4 regions of the Asticcacaulis sp. P4_H10 genome follow, and region 2 is predicted to be linked to each of the others. Evidence: predicted binding sites of a transcription regulator. Region 2 holds the regulator's gene; each other region holds the start of a gene.

Region 1 (3,795 bases), on a different contig from region 2:
GCCAAAGCGATGGATCAACGGCGCGCGTGGCTGCGCAACCAGGTCGCCGACGGTCTCGAAACCCAGAACGCGCAGGCTTTCGGCCATGCCGGACGGCAGCCGTAAAGCGCCGATCGGAAGCGACGGCAGGGCGCGTCCGCCCGTATCCTTCGGCAGGACCACAACGGGCTTGGAAATAAACCGCGCCAAGGCATGGGCAGCCCCCCAACTGTCCGCAACAGCGGCGCGCGCTTCAAAGCCCTTGTCGGCAAGCGCACGGATCAGCCCCTCCAGCAGGGCCGCTTCGCCGCCGTGCAGATGCGCCGCACCACTGATCTCCATGATAATGCCATTGGGCGGATCGGCAGCGACCAGCGGCGAATAGGTACGCAAGGCCCAGCGCGCCAGCGTTTCCAGGTCGGTCATATCCGCCACCAGATCGGCGTCATGGATGACGAGATCCGCGACCAGGACCTGCGCCTTGGCAACCGGCATGCCGATGTGTATGCCCAGGGCCTCTGCCGCGCGATCGGCCTCCAGCACGACGCGCCTGCGGCCATCCGAGCCTTTCAGGATCAGCGGAACCTCAGGAGGCAATACGTTGCGCCCTATCTGCCGCCGCAACCGGTCGGTGGACCAGCGGGGCAAATAGAGCGAGATGACCCTGGCCATCGCACGCCTCCACATCGAATTCAGCGGTTTCTCCGCCCTTGCAGCGCAGCAGTTGCAGCCGCCAGCGCGCCCGCCCGATCCCCGGTACGGGCAATGGCGCCGATGGCAGGGCCGTCACCCGCCAGCGCGTCATGGCCGCGGTCGGCAGTCCAAATTGCGCAGCCCCTTTTTCCGTGTCCCAACGCCGCACCATCAGGGCCAGGGTCCGCGCCCCTTCGGCGGCCAGTTGCAGCCGGCGCGACGCCATCATCGATAGGCGCGCCACCTCACCGACGACCGCGCCCAAGCCACCATGACGCAAAGCCTCCTCGCAGGCCGCCAGCACGCCCGTGTCGTCATCGGCTTCGACATGGATCACGCGTCCTGGCGAAAGGCCGCCCTGCGCCAGTCCGGGCGCGAACAGGTCGCCCTGTCTTGCACACCACATCACCAGACCTTCTGAACGCGCGGCAATACCGGCGGCAAACAGTCCCGCCACCGCGCCATCGACCGCCCCCCGGCCTGAGCCAGAAATTTCATGCAGGGCGCCCAGGGCCAGCCCGCCTTTTGGCAGGCGGCTGTCGATCGCCTCCAGCCCGAACGGCAGGATACCCGCGACGCGGCGGTGCCCTTCCAGCTTTGAGATGTGCTGGCGAAGCTGGTCTATGTCCGCAGGCAGCGTCTCGGGCATGGCTCTCATCCTTTTTATGCCGAATTCTTCGACATTATGTTCACTTTTTGTTCCATTTCGGACCGCGTGTCAATATCTCTGCGTTCGAGAATACGGAAATTGGCCGGTTGGCTCTTAACGAGGCGTCAGAAGCGCCTCGCCAATCGTGATACGTTCGCTCAGATGCGCCATGGCATCGTTCGGCAAAGCCTCGGCCCCATCATCGCGCAAAATGCCGCTTTCGGGAATCATCCGGTCAATGACCAGCGGACAGCCGCGATAGGTCTGCCCATGCATATCAAGGCACAGCTCTTCCAGCTGCTGAGTATCGAACTGCGCCGCGAAAGCCATCAGTTCCGCATAGTCATCCGCGGTTATATCGATTTCCAAGATCTCATGAGCTTCGCTATGCGCCTGGTTGATACCAGCATCCAGTCGTTCGAGAATGGCCATAATACCCTCCTGTGCTTATAGTAAAGGTAAGCCGCCCAGACTAAAGACGCTATATGGACCGGCGTGATCTAGCGGGCTGCCGCGATCAAAACCGCTTGATCGACAAGGTCTCGAAGGTCTGCTTCAGCGTCGTCGTCGAACGCTCGTAATCGGCCAGGGCCAGGGCAGCGATCAGGGCGTCGACGACGCAGAGCTGGGCGATGCGGCTGGTCATCGCCTCGGTGCGGAACAGGGTCTCGCGCGCCATGGTCGCCAGCACGACATCGGCATAGGACTGTATGGGCGAGCGGGCGAAGTTGGTGATCACCACCGTCCTAGCGCCGGCCGCCTTGGCCAGGCGCGTCGAGGTGACGGTTTCGTGCGTGGCGCCCGAGTGCGACACGGTCAGAACCGCGACATCCGGCCCTGTGCGCGAGGCGCTGATCGCCTGGACATGACTGTCGATGACCACCTTGGCGTCCAGCCCGATGCGCAGCATGCGGTAATGTGCGTCCTCGGCGATAGGCGCGGCCGAGCCTATGCCATAGATTTCGATACGTTTGGCGGCGCGGAAGATATCGACGGCCTGGCTTAAAGCGCCGGGATCGAGCACCGACAGCGTGTCGTGCAGCGCCTGGACACCGGCGTGGAAGATCTTCTGGCAAACCGTTTGGACATCATCGTCGCGATCGAGGTCTTCGTGAATGAACTGGACAGGTCTGACGGTTTCCTGCGCCAAGCTGAGCTTGAGTTGCTGAAACCCCGACAGACCCAGCTTGCGGCAGAAATTGATGACGCTGCCTTCGGATGACTCCGTGACTTCGGACAGTTCCGTAACCGACATCTGCACGACGCGGCCAGGCTGGGCGATGATGTAGTCGGCAATACGGCGCGCGCCCTTCGCCAGTCCGGCATAGGCAAGATGGATGCGGGCCAGGGCATTGTCGACCGGAGCGGGGCTGGGGGAGTCAGGAAGCGGTTTCAAGCAGGTATCGGATCAGAATATAGCCCGGTGGGAGGATACGGTTAGTTTGATTCCCGGCTGGGTGCGCATGAAACTTCGGTGACCGCCATTTCACAAAACCGCCGCGGAACTGTAGCGCACACGCCATGAGATGCGGTTCATATAGCGCAACTCAAAGTGAGGCAATTTCATTTTTATGAATTATAAAAACTGAGTAAATTTCATTAACGCGTCATTAATCTGGGACGATTCTGTCACAAGCCGTCTCTAGTTTCCCCAACCAGTCAGCCGTCCCCGACCTCCCAGGTGCGGCATGTGACATCATGGGGTAAGATCATGTTCTTGAAGTCAAAACGTTATCACGCGTCCCTGCTGGGGCTCGTGTCGCTGGGCTGCGGCCTGGCGGGCGGCGCCTTTGCCGACAATGCTGCCAACAACGCGGAGGCCGATGCCGAATCCGTCGTTACCGTCACCGGCAAGCGCTCGACCGCCTCGACCACGGCCAAGGAAATGTCGGCTTACGGCACCGAGGTTCAGGTCATCACCGCCGAACAGATCGACCAGTCGGGCTCGATCAACTTCGCCGAAGCCGCCCAGTTCCTGGTCAAGGGCGTCAATGTCGGCTATTCGCCCGATGAAGGCGAGTTCACCATCCGTCTCGATGGCGGCGGAGATCGCGACACCCTGGTGACGCTGGACGGCGTGCCGCTCTACGACCGTGGCCCGGCTCTGGAAAACATCTGGGGCGCCACGACGATCGATCCGCACATGATCGAGAATATCGAAGTCTATCGCGGCGGAAACAGCCTGTATTTCGGCTCGAACGGCGGCATCGGCGTCGTCAACGTCGTCACCAAGAAGCCGGACGGCACCCGCAAGGGTGAGTTCGGCGTCTCCTATGGCTCTTTCGCCACCCGCGAACTGTGGGGCAATTATTCCTTCGCGCTTGATGACGCCGGCAAGCACTCGTTGATGTTCTACGGCGCCATGCTGGCGACCGACGGCCCGCGCATTTTTGACCCGGCCAAGTTCACCGATAACGTCGCCCTCTCCGGCGGCATCCAAGACTATCCGCTCAACAAGAATGACATCGGCGCCA
Region 2 (3,795 bases):
TTCGTCTTCTTTGCCCTGCGCTGGTGCATGGCGGCGGTACCGTGGCTGGCCTTGCGCGTGCCGGTCAAGAAAGTCGCTGCGGCCATAAGTATCGTTGCCGTCGCGCTATATCTGGCGATTTCCGGTACGCCGGCGCCTGCCGTGCGTGCAGCCGTCGTGGCCTGGGTTGCGTTTGCAGCTATCCTGCTCGACCGCCGCGCCTTGAGCCTGCGCGCGCTGGCTATTGCCGCCTTTATCGTCATACTGCTAACGCCCGAGGCGGTCATTCAACCGGGCTTTCAGATGTCGTTCTGCGCCACGGCAGCGCTTCTGGCGCTCAGCGAAGCGCACCAGGCGCCGATCCGCGAGATCAGCGTGCCGTGGTGGGTGAGGGCGTTCCAGAAGGCTGTGCAAGGGCTGTGGTTGTCGATCCTGCTGTCGCTCGTGGCAACGCTGGCGACCACGCCGTTCTCGATTGCCTATTTCAACCGCTTTTCGGTCTACGGACTGTTGTCCAATTTATTCGAAGCGCCGATCACGACCTTTATCGTCATGCCGGGCCTGGCGATCGGGGCGGTATTAAGCGGGACGCCTCTGGGGCCTTTGGCCTTACGGATAGCTGCCGGTGGATTGTGGCTGATTGCCCGTGTCGCTGAGTGGACAGCCGGCCTCAAAGGCGCGGTTATCACCTGGCCTGGCGCGCCGGACTTCGTGCTGGTCATTTCGTTCGTAGGGCTGATTTGGGTATGTTTAGTGCGGGGCAGGGCACGCTGGTTTGGCGTTGCGGCGGGGCTGGCAATTATCTACTGGCCGCGACTGCCAGCGCCCGATATCTGGATCGATCCGCAAGGCGGAAACGCGGCCATTCACGATGGCGATGACGCCTATCTGCTCCGGCCCAAGGTCCGCCGCGCCGGTTATGAGTACTGGTCAAGGCGCTATGGCTTTGACATGCTGGACCAAAACGGGCGTGACAGGGACTACGAATGTGCGGGTTATGCCTGCACGCCCTGGCCCGATGCGCGCCTGCGCGTCGGCTTCTGGTTCAGCAATAAGCCGCCCAACCAGCTCACCTTGACAACGCTTTGTTTGAACAGCGATCTTGTCATCTTGCGCAGCCCCGTCGGCGACTGGCCGGCCGACTGCTCGGATGTTAACCGCATCAGCGCGGGCGACTTCCGCCGTCTCGGCGCCATCGAACTGACGCGCAAAGACGGCGAGTGGCACCTGAAGGCGGCGCAGCCATTACGCGGCAACCGCCCATGGACAAAGTCTTCCGATGCAGAAGATCAGTGGTAACGGCGCATTAGGCCAACCAGCTTGCCTTGCACGGCGACTTCATCGGCATTGTAAATGCGGGTCTTGTAAGCCGGATTGGCGGCTTCCAAAGCGATCGAAGCCCCCTTCTTGCGCAGGCGCTTGAGCGTCGCCGTATCGCCTTCGACGAGCGCCACAACAATCTCGCCTGACTGGGCCGTGTCGGTCTTCTTGATAACAACATAGTCGCCATCGAGAATACCGGCGTTGATCATCGAATCGCCTTCGATTTCAAGCATATAGTGCTCGCCGGCGCCCAGCATGACTTCCGGCACGCGCAGACGGTCGCGCTCCTGGCCCATGGCCTCGATCGGCACGCCGGCGGCGATCTTGCCCAGCAGAGGCAGTTCGCGGGTGTCGTCGTTGACGGGGCGCAGGGCGTCGGGCGCACGCTTGCTTTCAACCACTTGCGGCACAAAGGTCTGGCGGCCACGTGGCGGGGCGGAGGTCGTCGCCTGGTCAGGCAGCTTGATGACTTCGAGGGCACGGGCGCGATGCGCCAGGCGACGAATAAAGCCGCGCTCTTCCAAAGCGGTGATCAGCCGGTGAATGCCGGACTTGGATGCCAGGTCCAGCGCCTCTTTCATCTCATCGAACGAAGGCGACACGCCGCCTTCCTTGATGCGCTCATGGATGAACATGAGGAGTTCGCGTTGTTTGGTCGTCAGCATGGTTCGAGCACCTGTCGGGTAGGACCTGTTTTCGCCGCATGACACCATGCAGCGGTGAACAAGTCATGAACTTGTGCTTCGTGTTCTGTGTGTGTTCTCGTGAATTGTCAAGAGGCGAAGTTTTCGGCGCGATATGTCAAACAGTGTACAACGGCTTTTGACGAAATATCGCGACCCAAAATTAGGCTTCCGGACCGAGCAGAGTTCTAGTGGCGGCGGTGACATCCGCCTGACGCATCAGGCTTTCGCCAACCAGCATGGCGGTGGCGCCGGTCGCCTCAAGACGCACGACGTCTTCGACGGTGAAAATGCCGCTTTCGGCGACGAGAACGTGGTCGGGGCCGGTCATCTTCGACAGGTCTTCGGTTGTCGTCAGGCTGACGCTGAAATCCCTGAGATTACGGTTGTTTATGCCGATCAGCTTTGAAGATAGCTTAAGCGCGCGTTCCATTTCAGCCGCGTCGTGGACCTCTACGAGAGCGTCCATGCGGTAGGAATGCGCAGCCGCAATCAGGTCTGCCGCCAGCGAATTATCGATCATCGCCATGATGACCAGGATGGCGTCGGCACCGATGGCACGTGATTCGGTGACCTGCCACGTATCGACCAGAAAGTCCTTGCGGATACACGGCAAGGAGACCGCACTGCGGGCCGCCTGGAAATGGCTTTCGTGGCCCATGAAGCTGGGATTGTCAGTCAGGATCGACAGGCACGATGCGCCGCCGTTTTCATAGCATTTCGCCAGGAACGGTGGATCGAAGTCCTCGCGAATCAGGCCCTTCGACGGGCTGGCCTTCTTGACCTCGGCGATCAGGGACAGTGACCCTGTGCGCTTGCCGGTGACCAGCGCATTCATAAAGCCACGAGGTGTGCCGGCATCGACCGCGCGGCTTTCCAGCTCGGCAACTGTCACGCCGGTACGGCGCGCGCTGACTTCCTCACGCTTATAAGCGGCGATCGATTCCAGGATGTCCATCAGGCGGCCTTGGTCGTAGCAATGAGGGTATCGAGCGCCTTGCGGGCGCGGCCATCGTCAATGACGGCTTCGCCGAGTTCTATGCCTTCGCGCAGGGTTTCGACGCGGTCGGCGACCAGAAACGCCGCAGCGGCATTCAGCAGCACGATGTCGCGATAGGCGCTTCTGCGGCCATCCAGCAAATCTTTGAGCTCTGAAGCATTGTGGTCGGGGGTGCCGCCGGTGATATCGGCAAGCGCCGCACGTGGCAGGCCGACGGCTTCGGGCGTGATTCGGAACAGGCGAATCTTGCCGTCCGCCCATTCGGCGACCTCGGTTTCACCGGTCGTCGTCAGCTCATCGAGCCCTGCACCATGTACCGCCCAGGCGCGTGTCGCGCCCAATGCCCCCAGGGCCTGGGCGATCGGCTCGACAAAGCGCGGCGAGGGGACGCCAACCACCTGGCGGCGGGCGCCGGCGGGGTTGCTGAGTGGGCCCAACAGGTTGAAAATGGTGCGAAAGCCCAATTGCTGACGGATCGGCGAGACGTGCTTCATGGCGCCGTGGTGCGCCTGGGCGAACAGGAAGCAGATGCCGGCGTCGTCCAGCGCCTTACGCTGTTGTTCCAGCGTCGCTTCGATATTGACGCCCAGGGCCGCCAGCACGTCGGCCGTGCCGGATTTCGAAGTGATGGCGCGGTTGCCGTGCTTGGCGACCTTGCAGCCACCACCGGCCGCGACAAAACCCACGGCCGTCGAAATATTCAGCGTGTGCAGCCCATCGCCGCCCGTGCCGCAGACATCGATGACGTCATAAGGGTGGTCGAGATGGATGGCGGCCTTGCGCATGGCGCGGGCGCAGGCCGCGATTTCG
Region 3 (3,795 bases), on a different contig from region 2:
CCATTCTGCAGGCCATCAAGGCCGCCGGCGCCCTCCAGGCCGAAATTCAGGTGATGTAATGGATACGACCGCCCTCCTCACCCTGCAAAACGCCGAAACCTCCCGCGCCGATGCGGCCATGACGCGCGCCGCCAATCTCAAGGGTTCCGGCAAAAGCAGCGCCCAGCTCGGCGAAGAGTTCGAATCCATGGTGCTGTCGCAGCTTCTGGCGCCCATGTTCGAGGGTCTGGAAACCGATGGCCCATTTGGCGGCGGCCATGGCGAAGAAGCGATGCGCTCATTCTATGTCGGCGCCATGGCAGACCAGATGGCCAAGCGCGGCGGTGTCGGCATTTCCAGCATGATGCAGAAAGAACTCCTTAAGCTTCAAGGCGCAGCATAGTCCCATGTTATCCGCACAGACCCCTTCCGATCGCGCCAGCCAGCTTACGGCCCTGACCAGGCGCCTGACCGACCGCCTGACCGGCGATACCCAGGTGTTGGAGGCCCATCGCCCCCAGGACCTGGTCGGTGGTATCGAAGAGACGCGCGCACTGTCCAACCTCTACCGGCTGGAAACCGCCCGCATCAAGGCTGACCCCAGCCTGCTCGGCGGCATTTCCGACAATGAAAAGAGTGCTTTGCGCGAAGCAACGGAAGTGTTCAATGAGACGCTGGCCCGCTACGAAAACGCCGTCGTCGCCGCCAAGACGGTCACCGAAGGCATTGTCGCCGCGGTCGCCGAGGACCTGAACACCCGCACGGCGCGCACCGCCACCTACGGCGCCCAGGGCCGGACATCGACCTCCGGTCCTCAGTCCTTGAATCTCGGCCGCACAGCCTGAAAGCTGCCCAGCGTCACTGGCCCTTGACGCGCGCGTCCTTGGGATTGGAATACGCGCCCTTCGACGGCGGATTACGATCAAACTTGTCCTTGCCAACGGTGTTCACTCGGTTCCAGTAGTCGGCATTGCCCGCTGAACGCTTGTAATCGTCATAAGCTTCCTTCTTGGCGACGATCGGGCCGTAATGTGCCCGGCCGGCCGGATCGCCGGTGCCCAGCCCCTGCATCTGCACCAGTTGCTTCATGTTGCACCCGGCCGGAATCGGCTTGCCCGCCTGTTGCAGGGCGACACAGGATTCGTGGTTGATAAGCGCCTGGCTGACACCGCTGCGCCCGCCCTTCAGGCCGCCACCGGCCACGGCCCCGCCAGCCGGCGGCGCACCACCGCCCGCCGACCGTCCAGGCGTATCGGCCGCCAGGCCCGACGGCGCGATATTGGCGATCGAAGGTGCCGGTGTCTCATGCAGGTTGAGATCACTGGCGCCCCTCGCGGCCAGCGTCTCCTGGCGCAGAGCTTCGACGCGCCCATCCTCATCCTTCTTCTTTATCTTCGCGTTGGCCAGTGGATTGGTCTCCGGCTCCGCAACCGACGGCGCGGATGTGTCGGCGCGCACAGCCTGATCATTCAGCCGCTTTGCCTCCAGCTTCCGCACCGGATCAAAGTCATCGCGCGGCCGGTTCACGGCCTGCGGCAGGGACTTATAGGTTTCCTGCGCCACCTGCGGCGCGGGTTGTGGCTGCGGCACGGGAACCGGTTCCGGCTTGGGCTGGGATTGGGGCTCAGGCTGGACCTGCCGCTCGACGGGCTGTTCGACGACTTCGCGGGGGCGCACGACCGGCACCGGTTCGACCTGCTCTTCCGGCGGCACGAACTCATAAAGCTCGGTGTCGATGGCGGGCTCTGCGTCCAGTTCGCGGTACGGCATGGCCTTGGGGTTAGCGATGATCAACAGCCATAATACAAGTGCGTGCAGGGCAAGAACCGTCGCCGCCGATGCAGCCATCCGCGATCGTGGCGTGCCGGACCCGCCAAGCCACGCCAAAGAGGCTTCGACCTCGTTCGCCGCCCGTTTCAGAACGGCGTGTGTCTGCTGATAGATGTGCATCCCGAGCTCGCACCCTGCCGGCTGATTCCGGCCTTACTGTGTCATGTAATGTGTCGCGCGCAATAGATGTGCTGACAGATACGGGCAAAACCACGGCATATTGTAAAGAATGCCGGCCTCGCGAAAATGTTGCCGAAATGTTCTTGTCACTGCTGGCAAATCTTGGCAAAGGACCTATATACACGGCCTTGTTTGTACCGAGGATATCACGCGTCATGGCGAACCCGCATCACGATCAGGACTTCATCAAGGTGCGCGGTGCGCGCGAGCATAACCTGAAGGGTGTGGACGTCGATATTCCGCGCGGCCAGCTGGTCGTGCTGACCGGCCTGTCGGGCTCGGGGAAGTCGTCGCTGGCGTTCGATACCATCTATGCCGAAGGTCAGCGCCGCTACGTCGAATCGCTGTCGGCCTATGCGCGTCAGTTTCTGGAGCTGATGTCGAAACCCGATGTCGACCTGATCGAAGGCCTGTCGCCGGCCATCTCGATCGAGCAGAAGACGACGTCGAAGAACCCGCGCTCGACAGTCGGCACCGTCACCGAGATCCACGATTATATGCGCCTTCTGTGGGCGCGCGTCGGTATCCCCTATTCCCCCGCGACCGGCCTGCCGATCGAAAGCCAGACCATCTCGCAGATGGTCGACAAGATTGTATCGTTGCCCGAAGGCACGCGCCTGCTGCTGCTGGCGCCTTATGTGCGCGGCCGCAAGGGCGAATACCGCAAGGAAATCGCCGAGTTGCAGAAGCAGGGCTTTCAGCGCCTGAAGATCGATGGCGAATACTACGCTATCGAGGACGCGCCCAAGCTGGAGAAGAACTTCAAGCACGATATCGATGTTGTCGTCGATCGTGTTGTTATCAAAGACGGAATCATGGGCCGTCTCGCCGATTCGCTTGAAACGGCCCTGCGCCTGGCCGACGGCCTGGCGGTCGCCGAGTTCGCTGACATCCCGGAAGGCGAGACAGAGCCGAAGCGCATCCTGTTTTCGGAAAAGTTCGCCTGTCCGGTCTCGGGCTTCACGATCGCGGAGATCGAACCGCGCCTGTTTTCGTTCAATAATCCGTTCGGCGCCTGTCCGACCTGTGACGGGCTTGGGGTCAAGCTGGCCTTTGACCGCGACCTGATCCTTGATCCTAAGAAGTCGCTGAACGACGGCGCCATCGTGCCGTGGTCGAAAGGCCCCTCGCCGCTCTACGCCCAGACCCTGCAGTCGCTGGGAATCCACTATGGATTCAAGATGGACGGACCGTGGGAAAAGCTGCCAGAAAAGATTCGCGACGTCATCCTCAATGGCTCCGGCGCCGAGAAGATCAAGTTCACTTATGAGGACGGATCGCGGCGCTACGATGTTACCAAACCGTTCGAAGGCGTCATTCCGAACATGGACCGGCGCTGGCGCGAAACCGATTCGTCGTGGGTGCGCGAAGACCTGGCGCGTTTCCAGTCCGAGACGCCGTGCGATGCCTGTAAAGGCGCGCGTCTGAAGCCCGAAGCCCTGGCCGTCAAGATTGACGCCCGCACCATAGCCGAAATCTCGACCTTGTCGATCAGGCAAGCGCACCTCTGGTTCAGCGAGATCGAAGACAAGCTGAGCGAAAAGCAGCTCGACATCGCGCGCAGAATTCTCAAGGAAATCAAGGACCGCCTGCGTTTTCTTAACGATGTGGGTCTGGACTATCTCAACATGTCGCGCAATTCCGGCACGCTGTCAGGCGGCGAAAGCCAGCGCATTCGACTGGCATCGCAGATCGGCTCTGGCCTGACCGGTGTGCTCTATGTGCTGGATGAGCCGTCGATCGGCCTGCATCAGCGCGACAATGACCGCCTGCTCGTCTCCCTCAAGGGGCTGCGCGACCTCGGCA
Region 4 (3,795 bases), on a different contig from region 2:
CGATCGCCTGTTCCTTGAAATAGTCGCCGAACGAGAAGTTGCCCAGCATCTCAAAGAAGGTGTGGTGACGCGCCGTGTAACCGACATTGTCGAGGTCGTTGTGCTTGCCGCCGGCGCGCACGACCTTCTGCGAGGTGGTCGCGCGCTTGTACGGCCGTGTTTCGGCGCCGGTGAAGACGTTCTTGAACTGCACCATGCCCGCGTTCGTGAACATCAGGGTCGGATCGTTCTGCGGCACAAGCGCCGAGGACGCGACGACCTCGTGATCGTGCTTCGCGAAATAATCGAGGAAGGTCTGACGTATCTGGTTCAACGACGGCATGGGATAAAAACCGCTCCGGCAATAAGGAAATTTGTGAAGCCTATATAGCTATGTGTCCGCCAGCGCAAAGGCCGTTGAAGGCCGCATGACAAAAAAGCGCCCCCTGTTTCCAGGAAGCGCCTTCTTCGGTCAGTCCGGACGGAGGTTTGGTGTGGGTACCGCCCGTCCCGGCCGAATAGGATTATTGGAAGATACTACAGCGACTCGTCGCCTTCATTGGCGTCGGGCTCCGGCGTCCCCAGCAGTTCCTCGGCCAGGACCTTGGACTTGTTGCGGATACCTTTTTCGATCTCGTCGCACATATCCGGATTGGCCTTCAGGAAGTCGCGCGCATTGTCGCGGCCCTGACCGATACGGGTCGAGTTGAACGAGTACCAGGACCCGGCCTTTTCGACGATGCCTGCCTTGACACCCAGGTCGATGATTTCACCGATCTTCGAGATGCCCTGACCGTACAGGATGTCGAATTCGACTTCGCGGAACGGCGGGGCGATCTTGTTCTTGACGACCTTGACCTTGACATTGTTGCCGATGACTTCGTCCCGCACCTTGATCGAACCCGTGCGGCGGATGTCGAGACGGACCGAAGCGTAGAACTTCAGTGCATTGCCACCCGTCGTCGTTTCCGGCGAACCGTACATGACGCCGATCTTCATGCGGATCTGGTTGATAAAGATGACAATACACTTCGACTTGGAGATCGAGCCGGTAAGCTTGCGCAGCGCCTGGGACATCAGGCGGGCTTGCAGGCCCGGCAGGCTGTCGCCCATATCGCCTTCGATTTCCGCGCGTGGCGTCAGCGCCGCGACCGAGTCGATGACGATGATATCGACGGCGCCTGAACGGACCAGGGTGTCGGTGATTTCCAGCGCCTGCTCACCATTGTCGGGCTGCGAGACCAGCAGGTCGTCGAGATTGACGCCCAGCTTCTGGGCATAAACCGGATCGAGCGCGTGTTCGGCGTCGACGAAAGCGGCGTTGCCACCGATTTTCTGGATTTCCGCGACGACGTGCAGAGCCAGGGTGGTCTTGCCCGACGATTCCGGTCCGTAGATTTCAATGACGCGGCCTTTGGGCAGGCCGCCAATGCCGAGCGCCATGTCGAGGCCCAGCGAACCGGTCGATACCGATTCGATCTGTACCACGCCGCCATTCGCGCCAAGCTTCATCACCGAGCCCTTACCAAAGGCCCGGTCGATTTGCGCCAGCGCGGCTTCGAGCGCGCGTTGCTTTTCAGAGTCGTTTTTTGCCACGAGTTTCAACATTGCTTGAGACATATCCAAACCTTCCTATGTCACGATTCCCTTGAGCAAGGGCAGCGCGTTCGCTTTTGTCGTTGGAAATGATATGTACTTCATTTGTTCCAAGTTCGCAATATGTTCTCATAAATAAATTTGGAACATGTGCGCCTCAAAAACAGAAAGGGCCCGTTACCGGAGCCCTTTCCATACCGTTGTAGAACGCTACCTCAGGCCGTGAACACGAAGTCTGCCGCGGTAAGGCCCGCTGTCGTATTGAGAATGCCGAAGTGGATACGCGCACCGGCGCCCGTACCATCGGCATCCCAGTAGAGGTTGCCGGTGGCTGCGTCCCAGATGAACTGGGCCGAGGCGCCGACCGCGGTCGTGCCGGCAGTGAACTGTGCTCCGGTAAGCACATGACCCGCCGCGAAGCCGTAGTCCGAGCCCTTGAACACCAGATGGTCGACGCCGTGGACGAAATCCGTGATGGTGTCGCGGCCGGTGCTGGCGGCTGCGCCGAAGACGAAGTCGTCCGCGCCCGAACCGCCGGTCAGGGTGTCGTTGCCGCCACCGCCGACCAGACGGTTGTTGCCGCCCGTGCCGGTGATGGTGTTGTTGAGGCCGTTACCCGTGCCCGTCACCGCCGAACCCGTGAGGATCAGGGCTTCGACGTTGGCCATTAGCGACCAGTCGATAGAGGAATAGGTGGTATCGGTCCCCTCACCCACGTTTTCGTAGGTGCGATCACCGGCATTGTCGACAACGAAGATGTCGTTGCCGAGGCCACCGTACATCTGGTCGTTTTCAGTGCCGCCGTTGATGCTGTCGTCACCGGCGCCGCCAACGATGGTATCCCAGCGCTCGCCGCCCAGGATGGTGTCGTTACCGGCACCGCCTTCGATGCTGTCGGCGCCGGCGTCACCCGTGATCGAGTCGTTGCCGTCTTCGCCATAGACGAAGTCGGCGCCTTCACCGGCGCTGATCGAGTCAAGGCCCGCTCCGCCGTAGATGGTGTCGTTGCCGTTGGCGCCGCTCAATGTGTTGTTGTTGCTGTTGCCGAAGATGCCGTTGCTCAGGCTGTTGCCCGTGCCGGTCGTGGCCGCGCCGATCAGGTAGAGGTTCTCGGTATCGATCACCAGCGAGAAGTTGATCGACGAGATGACGGTATCGATGCCCGCCGCGGCACCTTCGTTCACGCGATCGCCTGTGTCGTCGACATAGTAGGTGTCGTTGCCGATGCCTCCGTACATCTGGTCGTTGTTGAGGCCGCCGTCGATGGTGTCGTTGCCATCACCGCCGAGGATGGTATCCCAGCGTTCACCTCCGACCAGCGAGTCGTTGCCGGTGCCGCCGTCGATCGAATCGGCGCCAAGGCCGCCATCGATTGTATCATTGCCGGCACCGCCCAGGAGCGTGTTTTGGCCGCTGTTGCCGGTGATCAGGTTGTTAAGACCATTGCCCGTGCCGGTGATATTGGCGGCTCCGGTCAGAGTCAGGACTTCGAGATTGGCGCCGAGCGTGAAATTGGCCGACGAGAAGACCGTGTCATTTCCTGCAGAAGCGCCTTCCGTTACGACATCGCTGGTGCTGTCGACATAGTAGACATCGTTGCCCGTTCCACCAATAAGCGTGTCGTTGCCCGCACCGCCATCAAGCGTATCATTGCCCGCACCTGCGGTTATGCTGTCGTTACCGGCAAGCCCCAGCATGGTGTTGGCGACATCATTACCAATCAGGGTGTCATTGCCGACCCCACCGGTGACGTCTTCGATGATGGTCTGGGTCACCGAGGTAATGCCGGCGGTGATGGCCGCCACGATGTTCGAGCTATCCGAATTCAGGGTCACGGTTGTACCCCGGCCCAGGGCTGTCACCAGGCTTTGGTAGCTGGGCTCAATGCCCGCCGTTGCCGCGAAGATCGGGATGATGTTTGCGGCTTCGAGAGCTGCCTTGAGCTGCGCGATTTCCGGGTAGTCCTCGAGTTCGAGAACCGCGTCACCGTCGTTCGGCGTCGTGATGCCACCGGCGGCACCGTCACCGGCGACGTGGAAAGCCGCATCCGTGAAGAGCACGACGAAGCGCGCGGTGCCGACCCGGAAGCCAACATCGTCCGGTGTCAGGGCCAGGTGCATCAGGGCTTCCAGTTGCGATTCCGGCAGGTCGCTGCCGCCGCCGGCTGTGGCCGCATTGTAGGCGGCGGTTAAGGCCGCTTCGCTGGTAGTGATGCCGAGG

Evidence for each region. Region 2 encodes LexA, which represses DNA repair genes until DNA is damaged. Its sites were predicted from a motif close to ATGTTCNCNANNTGTTCT; they were not measured.
Region 1: a site for LexA is predicted at 1,358-1,375, ahead of AC1DON_RS17085 (ImuA family protein). Genes of this name have one in related genera too.
Region 3: a site for LexA is predicted at 2,056-2,073, ahead of uvrA (excinuclease ABC subunit UvrA). Genes of this name have one in related genera too.
Region 4: a site for LexA is predicted at 1,688-1,705, ahead of recA (recombinase RecA). Genes of this name have one in related genera too.

The regions. Positions count from the first base shown of each region.
Region 1 is NZ_JBFUKH010000009.1:168,663-172,457, reverse strand. Features, by position in the region: gene AC1DON_RS17090 (DUF6504 family protein) at 1-576, opposite strand, end outside; gene AC1DON_RS17085 (ImuA family protein) at 566-1,321, opposite strand; gene AC1DON_RS17080 (hypothetical protein) at 1,436-1,753, opposite strand; gene AC1DON_RS17075 (MurR/RpiR family transcriptional regulator) at 1,839-2,717, opposite strand; gene AC1DON_RS17070 (TonB-dependent receptor plug domain-containing protein) at 3,033-3,795, shown strand, end outside.
Region 2 is NZ_JBFUKH010000008.1:278,108-281,902, reverse strand. Features, by position in the region: gene AC1DON_RS16040 (ComEC/Rec2 family competence protein) at 1-1,278, shown strand, start outside; gene lexA (transcriptional repressor LexA) at 1,269-1,967, opposite strand; gene trpC (indole-3-glycerol phosphate synthase TrpC) at 2,149-2,946, opposite strand; gene trpD (anthranilate phosphoribosyltransferase) at 2,943-3,795, opposite strand, start outside.
Region 3 is NZ_JBFUKH010000006.1:214,280-218,074, reverse strand. Features, by position in the region: gene AC1DON_RS12855 (flagellar basal body P-ring protein FlgI) at 1-59, shown strand, start outside; gene AC1DON_RS12850 (rod-binding protein) at 59-382, shown strand; gene AC1DON_RS12845 (flagellar basal-body protein FlbY) at 387-824, shown strand; gene AC1DON_RS12840 (hypothetical protein) at 838-1,929, opposite strand; gene uvrA (excinuclease ABC subunit UvrA) at 2,145-3,795, shown strand, end outside.
Region 4 is NZ_JBFUKH010000005.1:18,832-22,626, forward strand. Features, by position in the region: gene alaS (alanine--tRNA ligase) at 1-322, opposite strand, end outside; gene recA (recombinase RecA) at 517-1,599, opposite strand; gene AC1DON_RS10110 (hypothetical protein) at 1,791-3,795, opposite strand, start outside.